DNA from 2 places in the Qipengyuania sp. 902 genome. Region 2 is predicted to be linked to the other one. Evidence: predicted binding sites of a transcription regulator. Region 2 holds the regulator's gene; the other holds the start of a gene.

Region 1 (10,558 bases), on a different contig from region 2:
ACCTCGCGGTGGCGCAGGGCGGGAATGTGGAAGGTTCGCAGCCCGACCAGGCGGTCGAGAAGCACGGCGTGAAGATCATCGGCTATTCTAACACGGCGGGGCATCTGGCCGCCGACGCCTCGGCATTGTTCGCGCGCAACCTCTACAACTTCCTCTCGGCCTTCTGGGACGAGGAGGCGGGCAAGCCGGTGCTCGACGAGGAAATCGGCGATGCCGTGCGGCTGACGCAGGGCGGCAAGGTCGTGAACGAGAGGCTTCTAGCCACGTAATCCGGGCCCGGGGAGGGGCCGCACATGGACTTCATTTCGATCCTGTCGATCTTCGTTCTGGCGTGTTTCGTCGGCTATTACGTGGTCTGGTCGGTCACGCCCGCGCTGCACACGCCGCTGATGGCGGTGACCAATGCGATCTCAAGCGTGATCATCGTCGGTGCGCTGATCGCAGCGGCGGCGGCTGATGTGCCGGGGGCGAAGTGGCTGGGGCTGCTCGGCATCGTGCTCGCCTCGGTAAACATCTTCGGCGGGTTCGCGGTGACGGCGAGAATGCTGGCGATGTACAAAAAGAAGGAGAAGAAGTGATGGGACGCTTCCTCTCCATTCCGTCATTGCGAGGCGACACAGTCGCCGCGGCACTCCATCACCCTCGCGTGTGGCTCAGCAGTCGGTCGATGGATCGCGTCGTCGCTGCGCTCCTCGCGATGACGATGCTTGGTTTTGCCACCCCCGCGAACGCCGCGACCGGCGAGGCGGTGAACCCGTGGGTCGCGCTCGCCTATCTCGTCTCAGGCGTGTTCTTCATCCTTGCGCTGCGCGGCCTGTCCTCACCCGCGACGAGCCGGACGGGCAACCGCTTCGGCATGATCGGTATGCTGATTGCCGTGGTGACGACGTTGGTGACACATGTGCCGACGTCGGACCTCAGTGATTATGAGGTCATCAGCCTGTTTGGCCTCGGCGAAATCCTGATCGCCATCGCCATCGGCGCAATCATCGGCATTACCATCGCCCGCCGTATCGCCATGACCGCGATGCCCGAGTTGGTCGCGGCTTTCCACTCGCTGGTCGGCCTCGCTGCAGTGCTGGTCGGCTGGGCGGCCTATCTCAATCCGGGTGCATTCGGTTTGCTGGTGGGTGACAGCATCGGCGCAGTCTCCAAGGTGGAAATGGGTCTCGGCATCGCCATCGGCGCGATCACCTTCTCCGGCTCGGTCATCGCTTTCGCCAAGCTCTCGGGACGGATGAGCGGTTCGCCGATCCTGCTGCCTGCGCGCCATGTCATCAACCTCGGCACGCTGGCGGCGATCGTCGTGCTCACCGCGCTCTTCGCAATGGCCGGACCTGCCGAGACCATGCCGCTGATCATTGCGCTGACGGTGCTGGCCTTCCTCATCGGCTTCCTGCTGATCATTCCCATCGGCGGGGCGGACATGCCGGTGGTGGTCTCGATGCTGAACTCCTATTCGGGCTGGGCCGCGGCGGCGATGGGCTTCACGCTCGGCAATACGGCGATGATCATCACCGGCGCGCTGGTCGGCTCTTCGGGCGCGATCCTCAGCTACATCATGTGCCGCGCGATGAACCGCAGCTTCATCAGCGTGATCGCGGGCGGCTTCGGCGCGGACGACAGCGGCGCAGGTGGCGGCGAGGCGAAGGAGCAGCGCCCCTACAAGCAGGGCAGCGCGGCGGATGCGGCGTTCATGCTCGAACAGGCGGAAAAGGTCATCATCATCCCCGGCTACGGCATGGCGGTGGCGCAGGCGCAGCACGCGCTGCGCGAGATGGCCGACATCCTCGAAGAAAAGGGCGTGGAGGTGAAATACGCCATCCACCCCGTCGCCGGGCGCATGCCGGGGCATATGAACGTGCTGCTCGCCGAAGCGCAGGTGCCTTACGAGAACGTGTTCGAGCTGGAGGACATCAACTCCGAATTCGCGCAGGCAGACGTTGCCTTCATCATCGGCGCGAACGACGTGGTGAATCCGGCGGCGAAGACCGACAAGTCATCGCCCATCTACGGCATGCCCGTGTTCGACGTGGACAAGGCCAAGCAGGTGTTCTTCATCAAGCGCAGCATGGGCGGCGTGGGCTATGCCGGCGTCGACAATGACGTCTTCTACATGGACCAGACCATGATGCTGCTGTCCGATGCCAAGAAAATGGTCGAGGAAATCGTGAAGGCGCTGGACTGAGGTCATGCGCAAGGTGGTAATCATCTTGGCCCTGCTGGCGATCGGCGTCGGCGCGCTGGTGTTCTACCTCAATCTCGACAGCTGGACCGAGGACCGCATCGTCACCGAACTGACCACTCGCGGCGTGCCTGAGCCGATGGCCGACTGCATGGCGACCCGCATGGTCGAACGCCTCTCTCCCCGCCAACTGGCCAAGCTGGAGCGATTGCGCCCGCAGGATGGCGAGGCCGACGTGCCGGTCTCCATCGCCGAACTGCTCGAGCGGTTGCGCCGGGTGGACGATCCGGAGGTAGTCGAGGTCACCGGCAGCGCCGCGGCGGTCTGCGCTTTCTCCATCTGACTTGCATTCCCGAGTCCTTGCGGCACACTGGGTTGCAAGGGAGAGACTCATGATCCGACTGACCATCGCTGCCGCCTTGCTGGCCAGCGCATCGGCGCTGCTCGCCGAAACGCACACCGTCTCGCCGGGGGAGGACGCGCAGGCGCGCTTGCAGGAGGCGCTGATCCTTGCCCAGCCGGGCGACGAGATCGTGCTGGAGGCAGGCCGCTATGCACTGACCGACGGGCTTAGCCTCGATGTCGACAATGTCACCGTTCGCGGTGCGGGCATGGACGGGACGGTGCTCGATTTCACCGGGCAACAGGGTGCGGGTGAGGGGTTCCTCATCACCAGCGACAATGTGACCGTGCGGGACTTCGCGCTGGAAAATCCCAAGGGAGACGGGATCAAGTCGAAAGGCGCGGACAATATCGTCTATCATCGCATCCGCGTCACCTGGACGCGCGGGCCGCATGAGGAGAACGGCGCTTACGGCATTTATCCGGTCGAAAGCACCGGCGTGCTGGTCGATGGCGTGAAGGTCACCGGGGCGAGCGATGCGGGCATTTACGTGGGCCAGTCGAACGGCATCACCGTGCGCAATTCGATCGCGGAGGCCAATGTCGCCGGGATCGAGATCGAGAACAGCCGCAACGCGCTGGTCGAGCATAATGTCGCCACGCGCAACACGGGTGGCATCCTAGTGTTCGACCTTCCCGGCCTGCCGGTCATGGGCGGGGGCAATGTGATCGTGGCCAACAACCTCGTCGTCGCCAACGACACCCCGAACTTCGCTCCAGCCGGTAATATCGTGGCAGGCGTGCGGCGTGGGACCGGGATTATGGTGATGGCGAACGACAAGGTGCTGGTGGAGAACAACATCCTCTCCGGAAATCCGACCGCGCCGGTGATGGTGATCGCTTATACGCAGCCGTTCGAAGACGAACGCTACGACCCGCTGCCGCGCGAGGTGACAATCGGCGAGAACACCTATGATGGCGGGGGCTACGACCCGCAGCTCGACGGGGCGGAGATGCTGCTCGCGGCGTTCGGCGGCGAGCTGCCGCCGGTCCTGTGGGACGGGCTCGGCTCGGTCGCTGCCGTGGAAGGCACGGCGGGGTGGAGCCTCAACCTGACCGAGGCGGGCAAGGGTCTCGGCGGCGCGCAACCCGGCCCGCTGAGTGTGGCGGAGCCGACAGGCGAATTCGACCGCAGCGGCATCGGCGCTCCGGCTGCGCTAGAGGCACGGCTGGCGGGATGAGGCATAGCGCGGTCCTCGGCGTAGCAGCGCTCGCATTTGCGGGCGCGCTTGCCGTGCAGGCCACACCGCCGCTGCCGCAACAAGTGAACGACGAGGCGATCGCGGGCACAGGGATGCCGCGCCTGCTGTCGGACTATGGTTTCTTCGCCGACCTCGGCGAGCAGGTGCCAGTGCCGCACGTCTATCCCTACCGGCTCAACACGCCTCTCTATTCGGACGGGGCGGACAAGCTGCGCTTCGTCTATCGGGCTGGCGGCACGCAGTTTCGCGCCGATGGCGAGGGTCTGATCGACATGCCGGTCGGCGCGGCGCTGATAAAGACGTTTGTGTTCGGCGAGGGTGAGAACCGCCGCCTGATCGAGACGCGCGTGTTACTGCACCGCGCCGATGGCTGGGTGGCGCTGCCCTACCTGTGGAACGAGGAGCAGACCGATGCTAAGCTGGCGGTCGCCGGCGCGCGCGTCGATCTGACCACGCCGAAGGGCGAAGCGATTAGCTACCGCGTGCCGAACAAGAACCAGTGCAAGGAATGCCACGGGCTCGACGATGCGGTGGTTCCGATCGGTCCCAAGGCGCGCAATCTGTCCGGCGAATGGCTGGCGCAAATGGTCGCAGCCGGACATCTCGACCGCATGCCCGAAGGTGCGGACCAGCTGCCGGTGTGGGAGGCGCGCGAGAGCGCAAGCCTGAACTCCGCGGCGCGTGCCTATCTCGACGTCAATTGCGCGCATTGCCATCGCCCCGGATCGACCGCGTCGAACAGTGGGCTCGACCTGCGCTGGGAGCAGCAGGATCCGCATGCGCTTGGCATCGGCAAGCGGCCGGTTGCCGCAGGGCGCGGCGCGGGGGGTCACTTGTTCGACATCGTTCCGGGTGCGCCGGAGAAGTCGATCCTGACCTATCGCATGGCCAGCCCCGAGCCCGGCGTCGCCATGCCGGAAATCGGCAAGGAAACGGTCGACGAGGATGGGCTGGACGTGGTCAGCCGCTGGATCGGTGAGATGAAGCCGTGAAATGGACGCTGCGCATTCTGGGCGTCCTGGCGGCAATCATAGCTGTCGCCTTCCTGATCTTCCGCGTTCCCGATACCGATGCGGAGGAGATGTGGGCGAAATACGGCGGTGAACCTTCGCAAAGGCTGAAGCTCTCCGATGGCCGCACGGTGCATCTGCGCGACGAAGGGCCGCGCGATGCCCCCGCAATCGTCCTGCTTCATGGCTCCAATGCCGATCTGATGACGTGGCAGCCATGGGCCGAGAACCTGCGCAAGGGATTTTCGCGTGATCCGCTACGACCAGCGCGGTCATGGGCTGACCGGGCCCGCATCCGACGGCGGCTACACCCGCAATGCCTTTGTCGACGATTTGCACATGGTTTCCGACGCGCTCGGCCTCGACCGCTTCGTGCTGGTAGGCAATTCCATGGGCGGCAGCATCGCGATGGGCTACGCCATCGCCCATCCCGAGCGGCTCGCAGGGCTGGTGCTGGTCGATGCCTCGGGCGCGCCGATCGAGCGGGAAGGCGGCGGCAATCTCGCCTTCACGCTCGCCGCCATGCCGGGCGTCGGGACGGCGCTCAGCCAGGTCATTCCGCGCAGCCTGATCGAGCGCAGCCTGTCGCAGAGCGTTTCCAACCAGGCTGTGGTCACGTCCGAAGCAGTCGATCGCTATTGGGAAATGGCCCGCTATCCGGGCAACCGCGCGGCAACACGCGAGCGGTTCGGCACCGAGCGTGTGCCGTTCACCGCCGAGGCAGTCGGCGCGGTCGATGTGCCCGCGCTGGTGATGTGGGGCGAAGAGGACGCGCTAGTGCCCTATGCGGCAGCCACTTGGTTCACGGAGCACCTGCCGAACGCCACGCTCGTCAGCTATCCCGGTATCGGCCATATCCCGATGGAAGAGGCATCCGTCGAATCCGTTCAAGACCTGCGCGATTGGCTTTCGTCGCAAGGGATCACCGAACAGGTCGCCGAGCGAGGAACCTGCACTTGACCCGTCCGTTCTAAGCCCCTGAAACGCAGACGGGTTCGTCAAGGGCCTGCTGCATCAGGGTAAAAGGGGTTTAATCTTGCGCACACTCGGGCTGATCGGCGGCATGAGCTGGATCTCGACCCGCGCCTATTACGAGCGCATCAACAAATTCGTGCAGAAGCAGGCGCCACCGATGGCGAGCGCGCCGATGCTGATCGAAAGCCTCGATTATTCGAAGGTTTACGAAGCCAAGCAGCGCGACGATTGGGACGCGGTCGCAGCCATCCTCGTCGATTCCGCCCGGCGTCTGGAAAGCGCCGGCGCGCAAGGGTTAGTCATTGCCGCCAACACCATGCACCGGGTCTACGATCAGGTGGCCGAAGCTGTCTCTATCCCGCTCCTGCATATTGCCGATGCGGTGGGTGATGCAATGCATGCTGCCGAATGCGAGAGCGCCGCTATTCTCGGTACGCGCACCGTGATGACTGAGAGCTTCTACCGCCAGCGTCTGATCGCCCATGGCGTGGAGCTGCTTCCGCCCAATCCCGAGGATGTCGAGATGGTGGACGGGATCATCTACAAGGAGCTGATGCTGGGCCGGGTCACACGGGATGCAGAGCGGGCCTTGAAAACGCTTATAACGTCGAAGGACAAGGAAGGCGCGGATGCGATCGTCCTCGCGTGTACAGAACTGGAACTGGTCGTCGACACACGCGCCAATGTCCTGCCCGTCTTCGATTCCACCGATATCCATTGCCGCGCGGCGGCCGACTGGATAATCAATTGATATAGCGGCGCATGCGAATGCGTCTTTTCAGCTACATCGCTCAGATTTTCGGCGGAAATTAACCATCGAAATATTGATTGCGACGGGATCGCCGTCATGCTGCCTTTTCCTATCTGGGGGAAGGGACTGACAACATGAAAATTACGTACGGTCGCATTGCGGCCGCTAGCCTCGTTGCGCTGGCCGCTGCCGGCATGGCCAATTCTGGCAATGCCCAATCGACGCCTGCAAAGGGCGCGAAAATCGAAAATTCCTATATTTGCGTCTTCAATCCCGGCCTCGTCGCCAAGGGCAATGTGAAGGCCGAAGCCAACCGCTCGGCCAAGGCAGCGGGCGGCGCTGTCGGCTTCACCTACAAGAATACCATTCGTGGTTTCTCGGTAAATGCCTCGGCGCAGGGCGTCTCCAAAATGCAGGCGAACAACCCGCGCATCGCCTACTGCGAGCAGGACCAGGTGATGGCGACCGCGCAGGGTCGCGGCAACAAGCCGGGCAGCGGTGGCGGTGGCACGCAGCCGAGCGAAAGCACGCCGTGGGGTGTGACGCGCGTGGGCGGCGGCCTCAGCGGCGCTGCGGGCCGTGCGCTCGTCATCGATACCGGTGTCGATCTCGACCACCCCGACCTCAATGTCGATGTCGCCTTGTCCAGCGCCTTCAACGCTACCCGTGATAAGAACGCGGACGACGGCAACGGTCACGGCACGCACGTCGCGGGTACGATCGCAGCCATCAAAGGCAATGGCATCGGCGTTATCGGTGTGGCGCCGGGCACGACCGTGGTGGGCATCAAGGTCCTTGACCGTCGCGGCTCCGGTTCGAACAGCGGTGTGATTGCCGGTGTCGAATACGCTGCCAGCATCGACAATGGCAACGACGTGGCCAACATGTCGCTCGGCGGCGGCTTCAGCCAGGCGCTGAACGATGCCGTCATCGCTGCAGCCCAGGGCGGGCTCGAGTTCGCGCTGGCTGCCGGCAACGAAAGCACCAGCGCGACCACCAAGTCGCCGGCGTCGGCCAACCACCCGAACATCTACACGATCAGCTCGTTCACGCAGAACAACGACAGCTGGTCGAGCTTCTCGAACTACGGCAACCCGCCGGTAGACTTCGCGGAGCCGGGTTCGGCCATTCCGTCGACTTATAAGGACGGCGGCTATGCCACGCTGTCGGGCACCTCGATGGCCAGCCCGCATGCTGCCGGCCTGCTGTTGCTGGGCAACATCCGTTCGGGCGGAACCGTCAATGGCGATCCGGACGGGAATCCGGACACGATCGGTATCAACTGATCGCAGCCGAATGACAGGAAGGGCCGCGCGGCATTGATCGCGCGGCCCTTTCCTTTCGGCTGATTGGGTGGCTTTTTAGCCGATAAGATTGCGGGTTCGCCCTCTGTTCACGTTGTCCGCGCTGGTGCGCTGGCTTAACCCCGCCCGCGATGACGAGAGCACCCTACGCTGCCGATCCCGCCAAGTCGCGTGGCCGCGAGTTCCCTGAGGAGCGCGAAGGCACGCGCGGGCCGCGCAGCGAATTCCAGCGCGACCGCGACCGCATCGTCCATTCGATCGCCTTCCGCCGCCTGCGCTCCAAGACGCAGGTGTTTGTCGCTCCCGATGGCGACCACTACCGCACCCGCCTGACGCACAGTATCGAAGTGGCGCAGATCGGCCGGGTCATCGCGCGCGAACTGGGGCTGGACGAAGACCTGACCGAAGCGCTCTGCCTGGGCCACGACATCGGCCATCCGCCTTTCGGCCACGCCGGGGAGACTGCGCTCGAAGAGGCCATGGTACAGGCCGGCGGCTACGATCACAACGCGCAAGGCATCCGCACGCTGGCGCGGCTGGAAGGCCCCTATTGCGATCACGACGGGCTGAACCTGACGTGGGAGACGCTGGAGGGCCTCGCCAAGCACAACGGTCCGGTCGCAGCACCGAACTGGGCACTGGCGGAAATCGACGCGGCCTTTCCGCTCGAACTGGACACCTGGCCCTCGCTGGAAGCGCAGGTGGCTGCGCTCGCCGATGATATCGCTTACGACAACCACGATATCGACGATGGCCTGCGCGCCGGTTTTCTCGAGCTCGACGACCTGCTCACGCTCGACCTGCTGGCCGACCAGTGGCGCGCGGTGGAGCAGCGGTTCCCTCACGCCCCGCATGAGCGCAAGTTGCGTGAACTGATCCGCACGCAGATCGGTCTGATGGTCAACGACCTGCTGACCGAAACCCGATCGCGCGTCGATGGCGTGGGGAACGTTGATGACGTGCGCAGTGCGGGCAAACCGCTCGCGGCCTTCTCTGCCGGTATGGCGGAGCAGGAACGGCGGCTGAAGAAATTCATGTACGACCGGCTGTACTACCACCCCGAACAGCTCGCCACGGCCGAGCGCGCGCGCGATGTGATCTCGCGGCTCTATGCGGCCTACAGCCAGGATCCCTCGACCATGCCCGCCGACTGGCTGGCAAAGCATCCGCAAGGCGAGCCGCAGCGCAGCCGCCACATCGCCGATTTCATCGCCGGAATGACAGACCGCTTTGCCATCGAACAGGTGCGCCGGATCTACGGGCGCGCCCCGGAAGGGCTCAGTAATGTCTGACGCGCTGCGGATCGTGCTGGTCGGTGCGACCGGGCTCCTCGGCGGGAAGGTGATGGAGGCGTGCGTCGGGCGAGAGGATGTGCGGCTCTCGGCCATTGCCCGGCGCGAGGCACGGCTGCCAAAAGGCATCAGGATGGAGCTGTTCGTGGCCGAGCCTGCCAAGTGGGGCGAGGTCGTCGAGGCGATCAAGCCCAAGGCGATGATCTGCGCGCTCGGCACTACGTGGAAGAAATCGGGCGAGGACGAGGCGGCTTTCCGCGCGGTCGATCAGGATCTCGTGCTCAGCGTGGCTGAGGCTGCCAGGACGCAGGGGGTGGAGCGCTTCGTCCACGTCAGCTCGGTCGGGGCGGCGATCGCGTCGAAAAACTTTTATCTGAAGGTGAAGGGCGAAGTCGAACGCGACCTGACGAAACTGCGTTTCGGGCGGCTCGATATCCTGCGGCCCGGCCTGCTGCGCGGCAAGCGGAGCAACGACCGCCGCCCGGGTGAGAGGATCGGCATCGCGGCGGCGCCCTTCGTCAATCTGATGCTTCATGGCGGGTTGCACCAGTATCGGGCAATCAGGGCGGAGACGGTCGCCGATGCGGCGCTGGCCCTGGCGCGCCGTGCGGCCCGGGGCCGCTTCATCCACGACAACGACGCGATCATGCGCGCGGCGAAGACGCTGCCGCGGCTGGACGAAGGATAAGACCGTCATGTGGGAGACGCTTTTCGGACTGGCGAACGGTCTCGCACTAATCATGTGGATCGGCCTGATCGCCTTGCCACGCTGGCCAGCTTTGCTTGCCGCCGTTCTCTATCTCGGTGTCGGCCTACTTTGCTTGACCTATGCGGTCTGCGTGATCGGACTGTTCAGCGGCTTGCTCGACGGTGGCGGAAATGGCGCCGCGCCCGACTTCACCACGCTCGAAGGCGTTCGGACGATCTTCGCAACCGAGGCCGGCGTGACCGTGGGCTGGGTCCACTACCTAGCTTTCGATCTCTTCGTCGGTCTTTGGATCGCGCGCGATGCGGATGCCAAGGGGTTCTCGCGCATCGTGCAGGCACCGATCCTGCTCGCGACCTTTCTTGCAGGGCCGCTCGGCCTGTTCCTGTGGCTCATAATCCGGGAGCGAAGCGCCCGCAAGCAGGGACGATGGCAATAGCAGGTTGCGCAACGCAACGTATGTGGCATGATGTTCATCAAGGCTGATAACAGCGGAGAGGACATATGTCGGCAACGGACAAACTCACATTCGATGACCTGATGCGACACTGGGCGGAAGAGAAGCCCGATACCGTTGCGCTGGAACAGGATGGCAAAGCGCTGACCTTCAGCGAACTCGAACTGCGCTCGCGCAAGATCGTCGCGATGCTGGCTGCGCATGGCATTGCGAAGGGTGACCGGATCGCCTGGCTCGGCAAGAACGCGCGCCATTATTTCGAGCTGTTCTACTC
Region 2 (10,558 bases):
GACCGTCTCGACGGCGCTCCCGGCGCGATCGCGGCGACTCTCGCCAGCGGCGATCGCGGGGCGATTTCCGAAGCGGACGAGGTGGCCATGCGCGATTCTGGTCTCACGCATTTGCTGTCGATCAGCGGTCTCCACGTGAGCGCGATCATCGCCGCGACCTATCTGATTGCGCTCAAGTTGCTGGCCCTGTGGCAATGGCTTGCGCTGCGGGTCCGTTTGCCGATTGTCGCCGCGGCAATCGCTGCGCTTGCCGGGATCGGCTACACGCTTTTGACCGGGGCTCAGGTGCCGACGGTGCGTAGTTGCATCGGCGCACTTCTGGTCCTGACGGCTCTGGCGCTTGGGCGCGAGCCGCTCTCTTTGCGCCTAGTCGCAGTGGCGGCAATTTCGGTGCTATTCCTGTGGCCGGAGTCGTTGGTCGGGCCGAGCTTCCAGATGAGCTTTGCCGCCGTGCTAGCCATCGTCGCGCTGCATAATGCGAAGCCGTTTCGCGAATTCCTTGCGCCACGAGAAGAAAGCGGCCTGCGCCGTTTCGGCCGCCGGGCGTTGATGCTGTTCCTGACCGGCTTTGTCATCGAGCTCGCACTTATGCCGATCGTCCTCTTCCATTTCCACCGGGCGGGGATTTACGGGGCGGTCGCAAATCTGTTCGCGATCCCGCTGGTGACCTTCGTCTCCATGCCGCTGGTGGCACTGGCGCTGGCGATGGACGTAGTCGGGCTGGGGGCGCCGGCTTGGTGGCTGGTCGGCAAATCGCTCGATGTGCTGCTGTGGATCGCGCACCTCGTTTCGGCTCAGCCGGGTGCCGTGAAGCTCGCGCCCAAGATGCCGATGGCGGCGATGGCGATATTTGTCCTTGGCGCGCTCTGGTTAGCCTTGTGGCATGGAAGAAAACGGCTTTGGGGCGTGATTCCCGTCGCCGTCGCTTCCTTATGGATGTGGGCGACACCCGCCCCGGACATCGTGATAACGCGTGACGGGCGTGATGTTGGTATAGCGAGCGCTGACGGTCGGCTGCTTGTTTTGCGGGACAGCGAGGGCAGCTACGCCCAGCAAAACCTGCGCGAAATCGCAGCGCTCGACGGGGAGCCCGTACCTTTAGCCGAATGGTCGGGCGCTCGGTGCAGCCGGGATTTTTGTAGCTTACGTATCGATAGGGATGGTCGAGAATGGGACGTGCTGATTGCGCGAAGCCGCGAACTTATCGAGGAGCGAGCGCTTGCCGCCGCCTGCGACAGGTCCGACATCGTCATCGCTGATCGCTTCCTGCCGCTCTCATGCAAGCCACGTTGGCTCAAGGCCGATCGCCGGTTTCTCGAGCGGGAAGGGGGTACCGCCATTTACCTTGCCGAAGAGCGTATCGATACCGTCGCCGAAGGGCAGGGCGAGCACGGTTGGTTCCGCCCTCTCGTCCGGCGGAACGCGGGCTCCCAATAAAAACAACCTCTGAAAGAAGAGGGGGCGCAGCCGACGCCGCGCCCCTCTCCCAAACCAAACCTATCTCGTCGAGCGTCAATGGTAGCGCCGTAGCAAACCGGCAAGCTTGCCTTGAACCTTCACTCGATGGGATTCATAAACCTGCGGTTCGTAGGCCCCATTCGCAGGATCGAGGCGGATTCGCCCGCCATCGCGGCGCAGATATTTCAGCGTAGCTTCTTCGTCATCGACAAGCGCCACGACGATCTCCCCGTCGCGAGCGGTATCGGACCGTCGCACGAGTGCGAAGTCGCCATCGAAGATTCCTGCCTCGACCATCGAGTCGCCCGACACTTCGAGCGCGTAATGCTCGCCGGGCCCAAGCAGCGCGGCAGGAACAGGCATGCTCGCCTGGCCCTCGATCGCTTCGATCGGCGCGCCAGCCGCGATTCGGCCATGGAGCGGCACGTCGATGATGTCGTTCGCCGGTTCCGGGGCGACGGGTTTCGCCGTTACCGTAGCCGCCGTGGTCGCGCCGGTATCGTTCGCAGGCTTGGCCTGGCCGGAGCCTGTCACCGCATCTTCGGGCAGTTTGACGACCTCGAGCGCGCGCGCCCGGTTGGGCAGGCGACGGATGAAACCACGTTCTTCGAGAGCGGAAATCAGGCGATGCACGCCGGATTTGCTCTTGAGGTCGAGCGCTTCCTTCATTTCTTCGAAACTGGGTGAAATGCCGGTCTCCTCCAGCCGTTGCTGGATGAAGCGGATCAATTCGTGCTGCTTGGCTGTCAGCATATCTGCGCAACTCCCGTGCCGCCTGTTCACAACCCTGTGAACGAATGTGGAACAATTAGGCAACGGATATCAGCAAGTCAAGCAATTCAGCCGTTTCGGACCTTTCTTGTGGAGAACAGGCGTTCGCGATACGTGCCGGAGCTGAGTCAGCCTTGGAGCAGGGTACGCGTCGCAGCGACGACATCGGCCTGCCGCATCAGACTTTCGCCGACGAGGAAGCTACGGACGCCGCCGCGCGCGAGGCGCTGGCAATCGGCATGCGTCGCAATGCCGCTCTCTCCGACAATAAGGGCGTGCTCAGGGGCGAGGGCTGCGAGCCGCTCGGTGGTCGCTAGTTCGGTGGTAAAGGTCCGCAGATCCCGATTGTTGACACCGATGAGCCGCGATTGAAGCGCTTGCGCGCGTTCCAGCTCGTGTTCGTCATGGACTTCGACTAACACGTCCATCCCGCGCTCAATCGCGGCCGCTTCGATCTCGCCCATCACGCCGTCGTCCAGCGCGGCAACGATGATGAGTATCGCATCAGCGCCGAGCGCGCGGGCTTCAGCGACCTGCCAGGGGTCGACCATGAAGTCCTTGCGCAGGACCGGCAGATCGCAAGCCTCGCGCGCTTCGACCAGATAGTCTTCGTGGCCTTGGAAGTACGGGGCATCGGTCAGGACGGAGAGACAGGCCGCACCGCCCCTGGCGTAGTCACGAGCGTGCTGCTCGGGGCGAAAATCCTCTCGGATCAGACCCTTGGATGGTGAAGCTTTCTTGATTTCGGCGATCAGGCCGAAGCCATTTTGCTGCGCGCATTCCAGTGCGGAGCGAAAGCCACGCGGCGGCGTTTGGCCCGTGGCTCGCACATCGAGCGAATCGAGCGAATGCTTCTGCATACGCTCGGCCACCTCGCCACGCTTGGTTTCGCAGATCTCGACCAGCTTGTTCATTGCGCGATCGCGATCCAGTCCGCCAGCAGTTGCCGGGCAGCGCCGCTATCGATTGCGTCGCCAGCCATTTCGGCACCAACCGTCCAGTCCTCGGTTTTGCCTGCCACGATCAGCGTCGCGGCGGCGTTGAACAGCACGGCGTCGCGATAGGGTCCGGGCGCCCCGAGCAAGAGCGCTTCCAGTGCCTTCGCATTGTGCGACGGATCGCCTCCGCGGATCGCCTCGACCGGTGCGTGGGGCAGGTTCGCCTGTACGGGATTTACCCGCCGCATCTCGAAATCGTTGCCGGTCACATCGGCCAGCTCGTTTCCACCCGCAAGGCTAAGCTCGTCCAGCCCCTCGTCGCCAGAAGCGATAAAGGTACGCTCGGTGCCGAGCTTGGCTTTTGCCGCTGCGTAGATCGGCACATAGGCCGGGCGCGCAATCCCGATCAGCTGGCGTTTCACGCCTGCCGGGTTGGACAGCGGCCCCATCAGGTTGAATATCGTGCGAACGCCGAGCTGTTGGCGGATCGGCTGCATCCGCCCCATTGCTGGATGATGGTTCTTTGCGAAGAGGAAGCAAATTCCTAGTTCGGCCAGCGACTTCTCGGCGGTTCTTCCTGCCGCTTCCATGTCCAGCCCGAGCGCTTCGAGCGTGTCTGCCGCGCCCGACTTGCTGCTCGCCGCCCGATTGCCGTGCTTGGCCACAGGGACGCCGCACGCCGCGACCAAGAGGCTCACTGCCGTCGAGACGTTAAGCGTGTGGTGCCCATCGCCGCCCGTGCCGCAACAATCGACCGTTCCTTCAGGCGCATCGATCGGGATCAGTCGCGCCCGCAGGGCCCGTGCCGCGCCCGCGATCTCATCGGATGTTTCGCTGCGGGTGGATATTTCGCGTAGGAACCGCGCGATTTCCTCGTCGCTCGTCTCGCCGTCCAGTATCCAGCCGAAGACCTCCTCGGCCTCCTGCTCGGCCAGATGCTGCTCTGCTGTGGGGAGCGTCTTCATGCCGGCACCTTTGCCTTGATGCCGCACAGCGAGAGGAAATTCGCAAGCAACGCATGGCCATGCTCTGTCGCGATGCTTTCGGGATGAAATTGGACGCCGTGGATAGGCAAGTCGCTATGACGGAACCCCATCACGCTGCTGCCATCGAGGCCGGGCGTCGTGCTGGTGCCGTTGACCGCGAGGCACTCGGGAATGTCCTCCACAATCAGCGAGTGATAGCGGGTCGCGATGAAGGGTGACGGCAGTCCGGCAAATACGCCGGTGGCGTCATGTTCCACCGGTGACGTCTTGCCATGCATCAGCCCGCCGCGAACGACCTTGCCACCAAAGTGCTGGCCGATCGCCTGATGGCCAAGGCAGACGCCGAGCAGCGGCTTACACGCATCCGCGCATGCCGCCACGAGGTCGAGACTAACGCCGGCCTCGTTCGGTGTGCAGGGACCGGGTGAGATCAGGAAGCCCGCCGCGCCGCTGTTCATCGCCTGGCCCGCCGAGATGGCGTCATTGCGCACCACCTCCACCTCGGCGCCCATTTCCATCAGGTAATGGACGAGGTTGAAGGTGAAGCTGTCGTAATTGTCGATGACGAGGATGGAGCGGCTGTCGGTCATTGCGGATCGCTCAATGGCGGCACGGCTTCGGGCTTTCAAGCAAGTTAAGCTGCCCGCAATGTCACACCTGCTTGCGAGCCAGCTTGTCGGTCGCCCGCACGAGGCCATCTATGATGCCCGGTTCCGCTGCGGAGTGTCCCGCGTCATCGACGATCCACAGCTCGGCTTCGGGCCACGCCTTTTTCAGCGCCCAAGCGGATGTTGGCGGTGTACAGATGTCGTGGCGGCCCTGAACGATGATGCCCGGTATGCCTGCCAGCGCACTGACGTTCTTCAACAATTGCGCTTCATCCAGAAAGAAGTCCTCGAGGAAGAATTTCGCACAAATCCGGGCGAAAGGCACCGCCTTGGCCGGATCGGCGAAGGTGTCCAGCAGGGCAGGGTCTGGCAACAGCGTGGCAACGTTGCCTTCCCACAGCGACCATTCGCGCGCGGCAGTGCGGCGTGTTTCCTCATTATCGCTGGTCAGGCGCTTGTAATAGGCTTTCACCAGATCGCCACGCTCATCTTCGGGGATGAGGCCGGTAAACTGGTCCCACTGCTCGGCCATGATCTCGCTGGCTCCATAGGTGTAGAGCCAGTCTTTCTCGGTTTGGCGCGCGAGGAATACGCCGCGCAGCACCAGTTCGCTCGTGCGGTCGGGATGGGTCTCGGCGTAGGCGAGGGCGAGCGTCACGCCCCAGCTACCGCCGAAGACCTGCCACTTGTCATGCCCGCACATCTCGCGCAGCCGCTCGACATCGGCGACGATGCGCCAGGTATCGTTATGCTCGATCTCGGCGAAAGGCAGCGACTTGCCGCATCCGCGCTGGTCAAACAGCAGGATGTCGTAGAGCTCGGGATCCCACTGGCGCCGGTGATCGGGCGACATGCCGCCGCCCGGGCCGCCATGCAGGAAAACCGCAGGTTTCGCGCCGGGCGTGCCGACCCGTTCGTAATAGAGTGAATGACCCTCGCCGACATCCAGCATCCCGGTTTCGTAGGGTTCGATCTCCGGATAGAGGCGACGGCGCTGTTCGGTCATTCGCTGTCCTTCTTTTCGACGACCACGATCGGGCCGATCGGCGCGCCGGTATCGAGGCGGTCGGTCGCCGGGTTCCACAATTGCGAGACGTTCCCGTCGAGGAACAGAGCATTGGGCGTCTTTAATTCATCGCGATAGAAGCGCGCGAGCTTGCCGAAGGAAATCGGCGCGTTCGAAATCACGAAATGGGCCCGGCCCTGCCCATCGACGCCGACTGCGTTGCGGATCAGCCTCGAAGGTCCGTCCGGCGTTATTTCGGGATGCAGCTTGCCGTCGATGACCAGCATCGGCCCGGACTGTGTGCCGAACTCCGGCCGCTCGGTCACATTAGCCAGGAAATCTTCGGTCGTGCGGACGTGCCATTCGCCCGCCGTGCCGTAGAACACGCCGTTGGGCTTGAGGTGGAAATTGCCTTCGCCCTCGGCGGTGTTGAGAGTCTTGAGTCGCTCCGAGCCTTCAACGAAGTAACCGATCGGCTCGCCCTCGTCGTCATACATGCCGGCGTTCATCGCAAAGGCGACACCGTTCTCGCCGCGTTGGCGCGAGAACGCTGTCAAGCTGCGATAGGGCGCTTCGCCCGACGGCCCCAGATCCATGCCGATGCGGTGGCGGACGGGATTGGCGAGGCAGTGGGTAAGAGGTGTGTCCTCGAAGATGATGGACCGACAGGCGCTTTCCACCGAGCTTGCGACGGTCGCCGTCTCGCTCGGCTCGGCTGATGGCGAAGGCGATGGCGCCTGCCCGTCGATCCTGGCACGCGCGACGGGTTCGCCGGCAGGTTGTTGCTCGCAGGCTACGAGGCTGCCGAGAACGAGAAGGGCAATTGCAACTCTCACTGGCCGTATCCCGTTTCGTTTGCGAGCTGCACCGCGTCCTTTGCCGCGGCGAGCAGGGCGCCGGCCTTGGTTTCGCATTCGCGCTGCTCATAGGCTGGATCGCTGTCCGCCACGATGCCCGCCCCGGCCTGCACATGCATGATCCCATCCTTCACCACGGCGGTGCGCAGGACAATGCAGCTGTCGACCGATCCGTCCGGCGCGAAATAGCCGACGCCGCCCGCATAGGGGCCGCGCGTTGCAGGTTCCAGCTCGGCGATAATCTCGCAGGCGCGCACCTTGGGTGCACCGCTGACGGTGCCTGCCGGGAACCCGGCAAACAGCGCATCGAGCGCGTCCTTGCCCTCGGTTAGGCGCCCGACGACGTTGCTGACGATATGCATGACGTGGCTGTACCGTTCGACCGTAAAACTCTCCGTGACCTCGACGCTGCCGGCGTCCGCCACGCGTCCTGCGTCGTTGCGCCCGAGATCGAGCAACATCAAGTGTTCTGCGCGCTCCTTCGGGTCGGCCAGAAGCGATTTCTCGGCGAGCCGATCCGCCTCCTGGGTTGCGCCGCGCGGCCGAGTACCCGCGATCGGTCGGATCGTAACCTTGCCTTCGCGCACTCGCACGAGAATTTCGGGGCTGGAGCCGACTACGGCGAAGCCGGGAAGATCGAGGAAGTAGAGGAAGGGCGACGGGTTGATGCGCCGGAGCGACCGATAGAGCGCCATGGGCGGCAGCTCGAAAGGCGACGTAAAGCGCTGCGAGAGAACGACCTGGAATATGTCGCCAGCCGCGATGTAGTCTTTCGCGCGCAAGACCATTGCCTGGTAATCGTCGGCATCGATAGTCGAGGAGAGCTGCGGTTCGACATGGTCGGGATACCGGTCGGCAGACTGTGACAGCGGCAGGGAGAGCTTCCGAAGAGCTTCGTCGATCCGCTCCTGCGCCAAATCTAGCGATCCGTCCGGCCAGACCGGCGCAATACAAAACAACGTGTCGCTGAGCCGGTCGAAGACAAGGATCACCGTGGGGCGGACGAAGAGCATGTCCGGCAAATCGACTTCGCTCTCCGGAGCACGCGGGAGCTTCTCGACCAGGCCGATTGTCTCGTAACCGAAATAGCCGACTAGGCACGCGAGGGCGGGCGGAAGCGCTGCCGGCGTCGCACATTGGCAGTCTTTAGTCAGCCTGCGCAGCGCATCCAGCGCGCCGCCTTCGCACGGAACGAAAGCGTCGCCATCCGTCTGCCAATCGCGGTTGATTTCCGCCTCGTCACCACGCGCCCGGAATACCAAATCTGGCGCGATACCGATCAGGCTGTAGCGCCCGCGTGTCTCGCCACCCTCGACCGACTCGAGTACGAAATCGCCGCGCCCTTCCTCGAACAGCTTGAGCGCCGCGCTGACCGGCGTTTCGGTATCGGCTACGATGCTGCGCCAGACCAGCGCGGGACGACCCTCGCCCAGCTCGGTACGTGCTTGGTCGAGGCCTTCGAGAACGGTGAACAAGGGCGTCTCAGTTCGTGCCAAGCAGCTGGCGACGAACAGCTTCGATCGCGTCTTCGTTCCGCTCTACGCCGAGCTCTTCGCGCATCGCAAGCCGCAGCTGATCGGCATACTCCTCGCCGATCACTGGGCCGAGCTGGGACTTTGCCTGTGCGATCATCGGATCGTCCTCGGCGATATCGTCCATGCTGATATCTTCCAGGTTGACGATGAAGAATCCGATCTTCTGCGCAGCTTCGAGCTTTTTGGTGGTGCCTTCGGCCATGCTGAAAAGCAGGGCGAGCGGCGGCGGAATGCGGCGTTCGCGCTGGGCGGCAAGTTGCTCGCGCGTCAGATCGACGCTTTCGGGTGCCGGCAGGTTCGTCTCTTCCTCCGCGACGGCGGCGGCAAGCGATGCGCCCCCACGCACGCGCTTCGTCACCCGGTCGGCAGCGGCCTGGGCGCGCTTCAGGCCTTCCGAAATGCGCCAGTTTGCCTCGACGCGATCCTTGATCTCGGCAAGGGGGGCCTTGGCCGATGCTGTGATCTGGGCCACCTCGTAAACGAGGTAGGTCTGCCCGCCTTCAAGAGGAGCAATTTCGGGCTCTTCCTCGTCCATCTGGAAAATGGTCTGCAGCGCGGGCGCCAGCACGTCGGGAAGAGTTTCCTGCGTCTGGTAGATGCGGCCATTGGCAATAGCGGGTCGCGTGGTCGTCAGCTCGAGATCGAGCTCCTCGCTCACCTCGCGCAAGGTTGCACCATCGGCCAGCTGGTCGTCGATTTCATTGGCGAGGTCGGCGAGCCCCTGGACACGCTTTTCTTCGCGCACGGCCGCGGCGACTTCTTCGCGGACTTGGGCGAGTGTCCGTGCGGCTCGGGTTTCAACGTTATCAATGCGTGCGATGTGCCAGCCGAGCGGACTGCGCGCCGGCTGCGTGATGGAGCCTTCTCCCGCCGAGAAATACGCCGCGGCGACGGCTTCGGAGGCCTGCGAGGTCAGCGCCTCGCGATCTAGGCCCGTCAACGGCGTCGCTCGCAGCCCCGCTTCGCGCGCCACGGCATCGAAGCTTGCACCCCCTGCAATGCGCTCGCGCAAGGAATTGGCGGCCGCCTGTGTCGGCACGATGAGCTGGGTAACATCACGCGTTTCGCTTGCTGCATATTGCTCGCGATCGGCTTCGTAACGCTCTGCGATTTCCGCCTCGGTCGGCTCGACCCGGTCGCCCAGTGCGCTGCTGTCGAACGTCGCGAAACGCACGACGCGACGTTCGGGACGAATGAAATCGGCGCTGTTGGACTCGTAATAAGCCCTCAGCGTTGCGTCCGAGGGATCGCCGGTTGGCGCAAAACTCGCAGACGGGAGCAGGGCGATCGTACCCTGCCGACGCTCTTTAAGAAGCTGGGCGTATCGATAGGCTAGCTTGTCCGGCACGGTCGCGCCGAAGGTCGCCGGAACAAAAAGCTGCTGAGACAGGAGGCCCGTGCCGAAATCCTCACGCGCCTGCGCGTCGGAAATTTGCGCCTGCGCCAGTGCCTGACGATAGACGTCTTCGCTGAAGTTCCCGTCAGCTCCGCGGAATGCCGGGAGCATGCGGATTTCGCTGTTCACCAGATTGTCGCCCGCCCGGATACCGTATTTCTCCGCATAGGCACGAATTGCGAAGCGATCGATCAGGGCATCGAGCGAGCGTTCCAGGCCATTTTGCGCGAGAAAACCTTCCATCGACAGTGTCGGGTTTTCCTGCCTGGCGCGATCGAGGCCGTTGTTCGCAGCCTGCACCAGATCGGCGGTCCCGATCTTCTCGCTGCCGACCACAGCCACTCGGTCGCCGCCTGCCACGCCGCCGAAGGTGCCAGTGCTCGAGACGTCCGCGCTGGCAAAGGCGAGCGCGATCAGTCCGAGAAAGGCGAGTGCGAAGGCAAGGCCGATCTTGGTCTTGAAGATATTGCGAAAGAAAGTGAGCATGAGTGCGGGCGGTCCCGAATAGACGTAGATCGATGGCTTCCGCAGCGAGCGGTCGCCCTTGGCGGCAGCCTTTATCCCCCCTGCGACCTCGCCGCAACAGGTTGCAAAGGGTTTTGACGCGCGAAGAAAGCTTGTCTAGCGGGGCGCAACACAACGCTCCTATAGCGAGCGGCCAATCATCTATTCTTCGCAGGAAATCGCAATGGCCGAACGGCCCTATATCGTTGGAAACTGGAAGATGTTCGGCACGCGGGCGATGCTTTCCGAAGCACGCGCCATCGATCGTGCCGCACAACGCTACATGAAGGTGGAGGTCGCGGTCGCACCTCCATACACGCTGATTCACGCGGTTCATCGCGAGGCCGAGCAGATCGGCGTCGGCGCGCAGGACTGCCATCCCGGGGCCGAGGGTCCGCATACGGGCGACATCAATGCCGCGATGGTGGCCGATGCTGGGGCGAAGTTCGTGATCGTCGGTCATAGCGAGCGGCGCCAGGACCACGGCGAGACGAACGAA

What was found. Region 2 encodes LexA, which represses DNA repair genes until DNA is damaged. Its sites were predicted from a motif close to GTTCCNCNCTTGTTCT; they were not measured.
Region 1: ACSH0F_RS10770 (deoxyguanosinetriphosphate triphosphohydrolase) is a predicted target of LexA. The motif match lies at 7,906-7,921, and genes of this name have one in related genera.

What each region holds. Positions count from the first base shown of each region.
Region 1 is NZ_JBNJLJ010000003.1:234,177-244,734, reverse strand. Features, by position in the region: gene ACSH0F_RS10815 (NAD(P) transhydrogenase subunit alpha) at 1-269, shown strand, start outside; gene ACSH0F_RS10810 (NAD(P) transhydrogenase subunit alpha) at 294-578, shown strand; gene ACSH0F_RS10805 (NAD(P)(+) transhydrogenase (Re/Si-specific) subunit beta) at 704-2,188, shown strand; gene ACSH0F_RS10800 (hypothetical protein) at 2,193-2,528, shown strand; gene ACSH0F_RS10795 (parallel beta-helix domain-containing protein) at 2,578-3,768, shown strand; gene ACSH0F_RS10790 (SO2930 family diheme c-type cytochrome) at 3,765-4,781, shown strand; gene ACSH0F_RS10785 (alpha/beta fold hydrolase) at 5,049-5,759, shown strand; gene ACSH0F_RS10780 (aspartate/glutamate racemase family protein) at 5,836-6,525, shown strand; gene ACSH0F_RS10775 (S8 family serine peptidase) at 6,660-7,811, shown strand; gene ACSH0F_RS10770 (deoxyguanosinetriphosphate triphosphohydrolase) at 7,961-9,121, shown strand; gene ACSH0F_RS10765 (NAD(P)H-binding protein) at 9,114-9,809, shown strand; gene ACSH0F_RS10760 (ABA4-like family protein) at 9,817-10,266, shown strand; gene ACSH0F_RS10755 (long-chain-fatty-acid--CoA ligase) at 10,332-10,558, shown strand, end outside.
Region 2 is NZ_JBNJLJ010000002.1:240,838-251,395, reverse strand. Features, by position in the region: gene ACSH0F_RS06315 (ComEC/Rec2 family competence protein) at 1-1,437, shown strand, start outside; gene lexA (transcriptional repressor LexA) at 1,513-2,211, opposite strand; gene trpC (indole-3-glycerol phosphate synthase TrpC) at 2,358-3,143, opposite strand; gene trpD (anthranilate phosphoribosyltransferase) at 3,140-4,132, opposite strand; gene ACSH0F_RS06295 (anthranilate synthase component II) at 4,129-4,743, opposite strand; gene pip (prolyl aminopeptidase) at 4,805-5,767, opposite strand; gene ACSH0F_RS06285 (phosphodiester glycosidase family protein) at 5,764-6,603, opposite strand; gene trpE (anthranilate synthase component I) at 6,600-8,099, opposite strand; gene ACSH0F_RS06275 (peptidyl-prolyl cis-trans isomerase) at 8,107-10,041, opposite strand; gene tpiA (triose-phosphate isomerase) at 10,244-10,558, shown strand, end outside.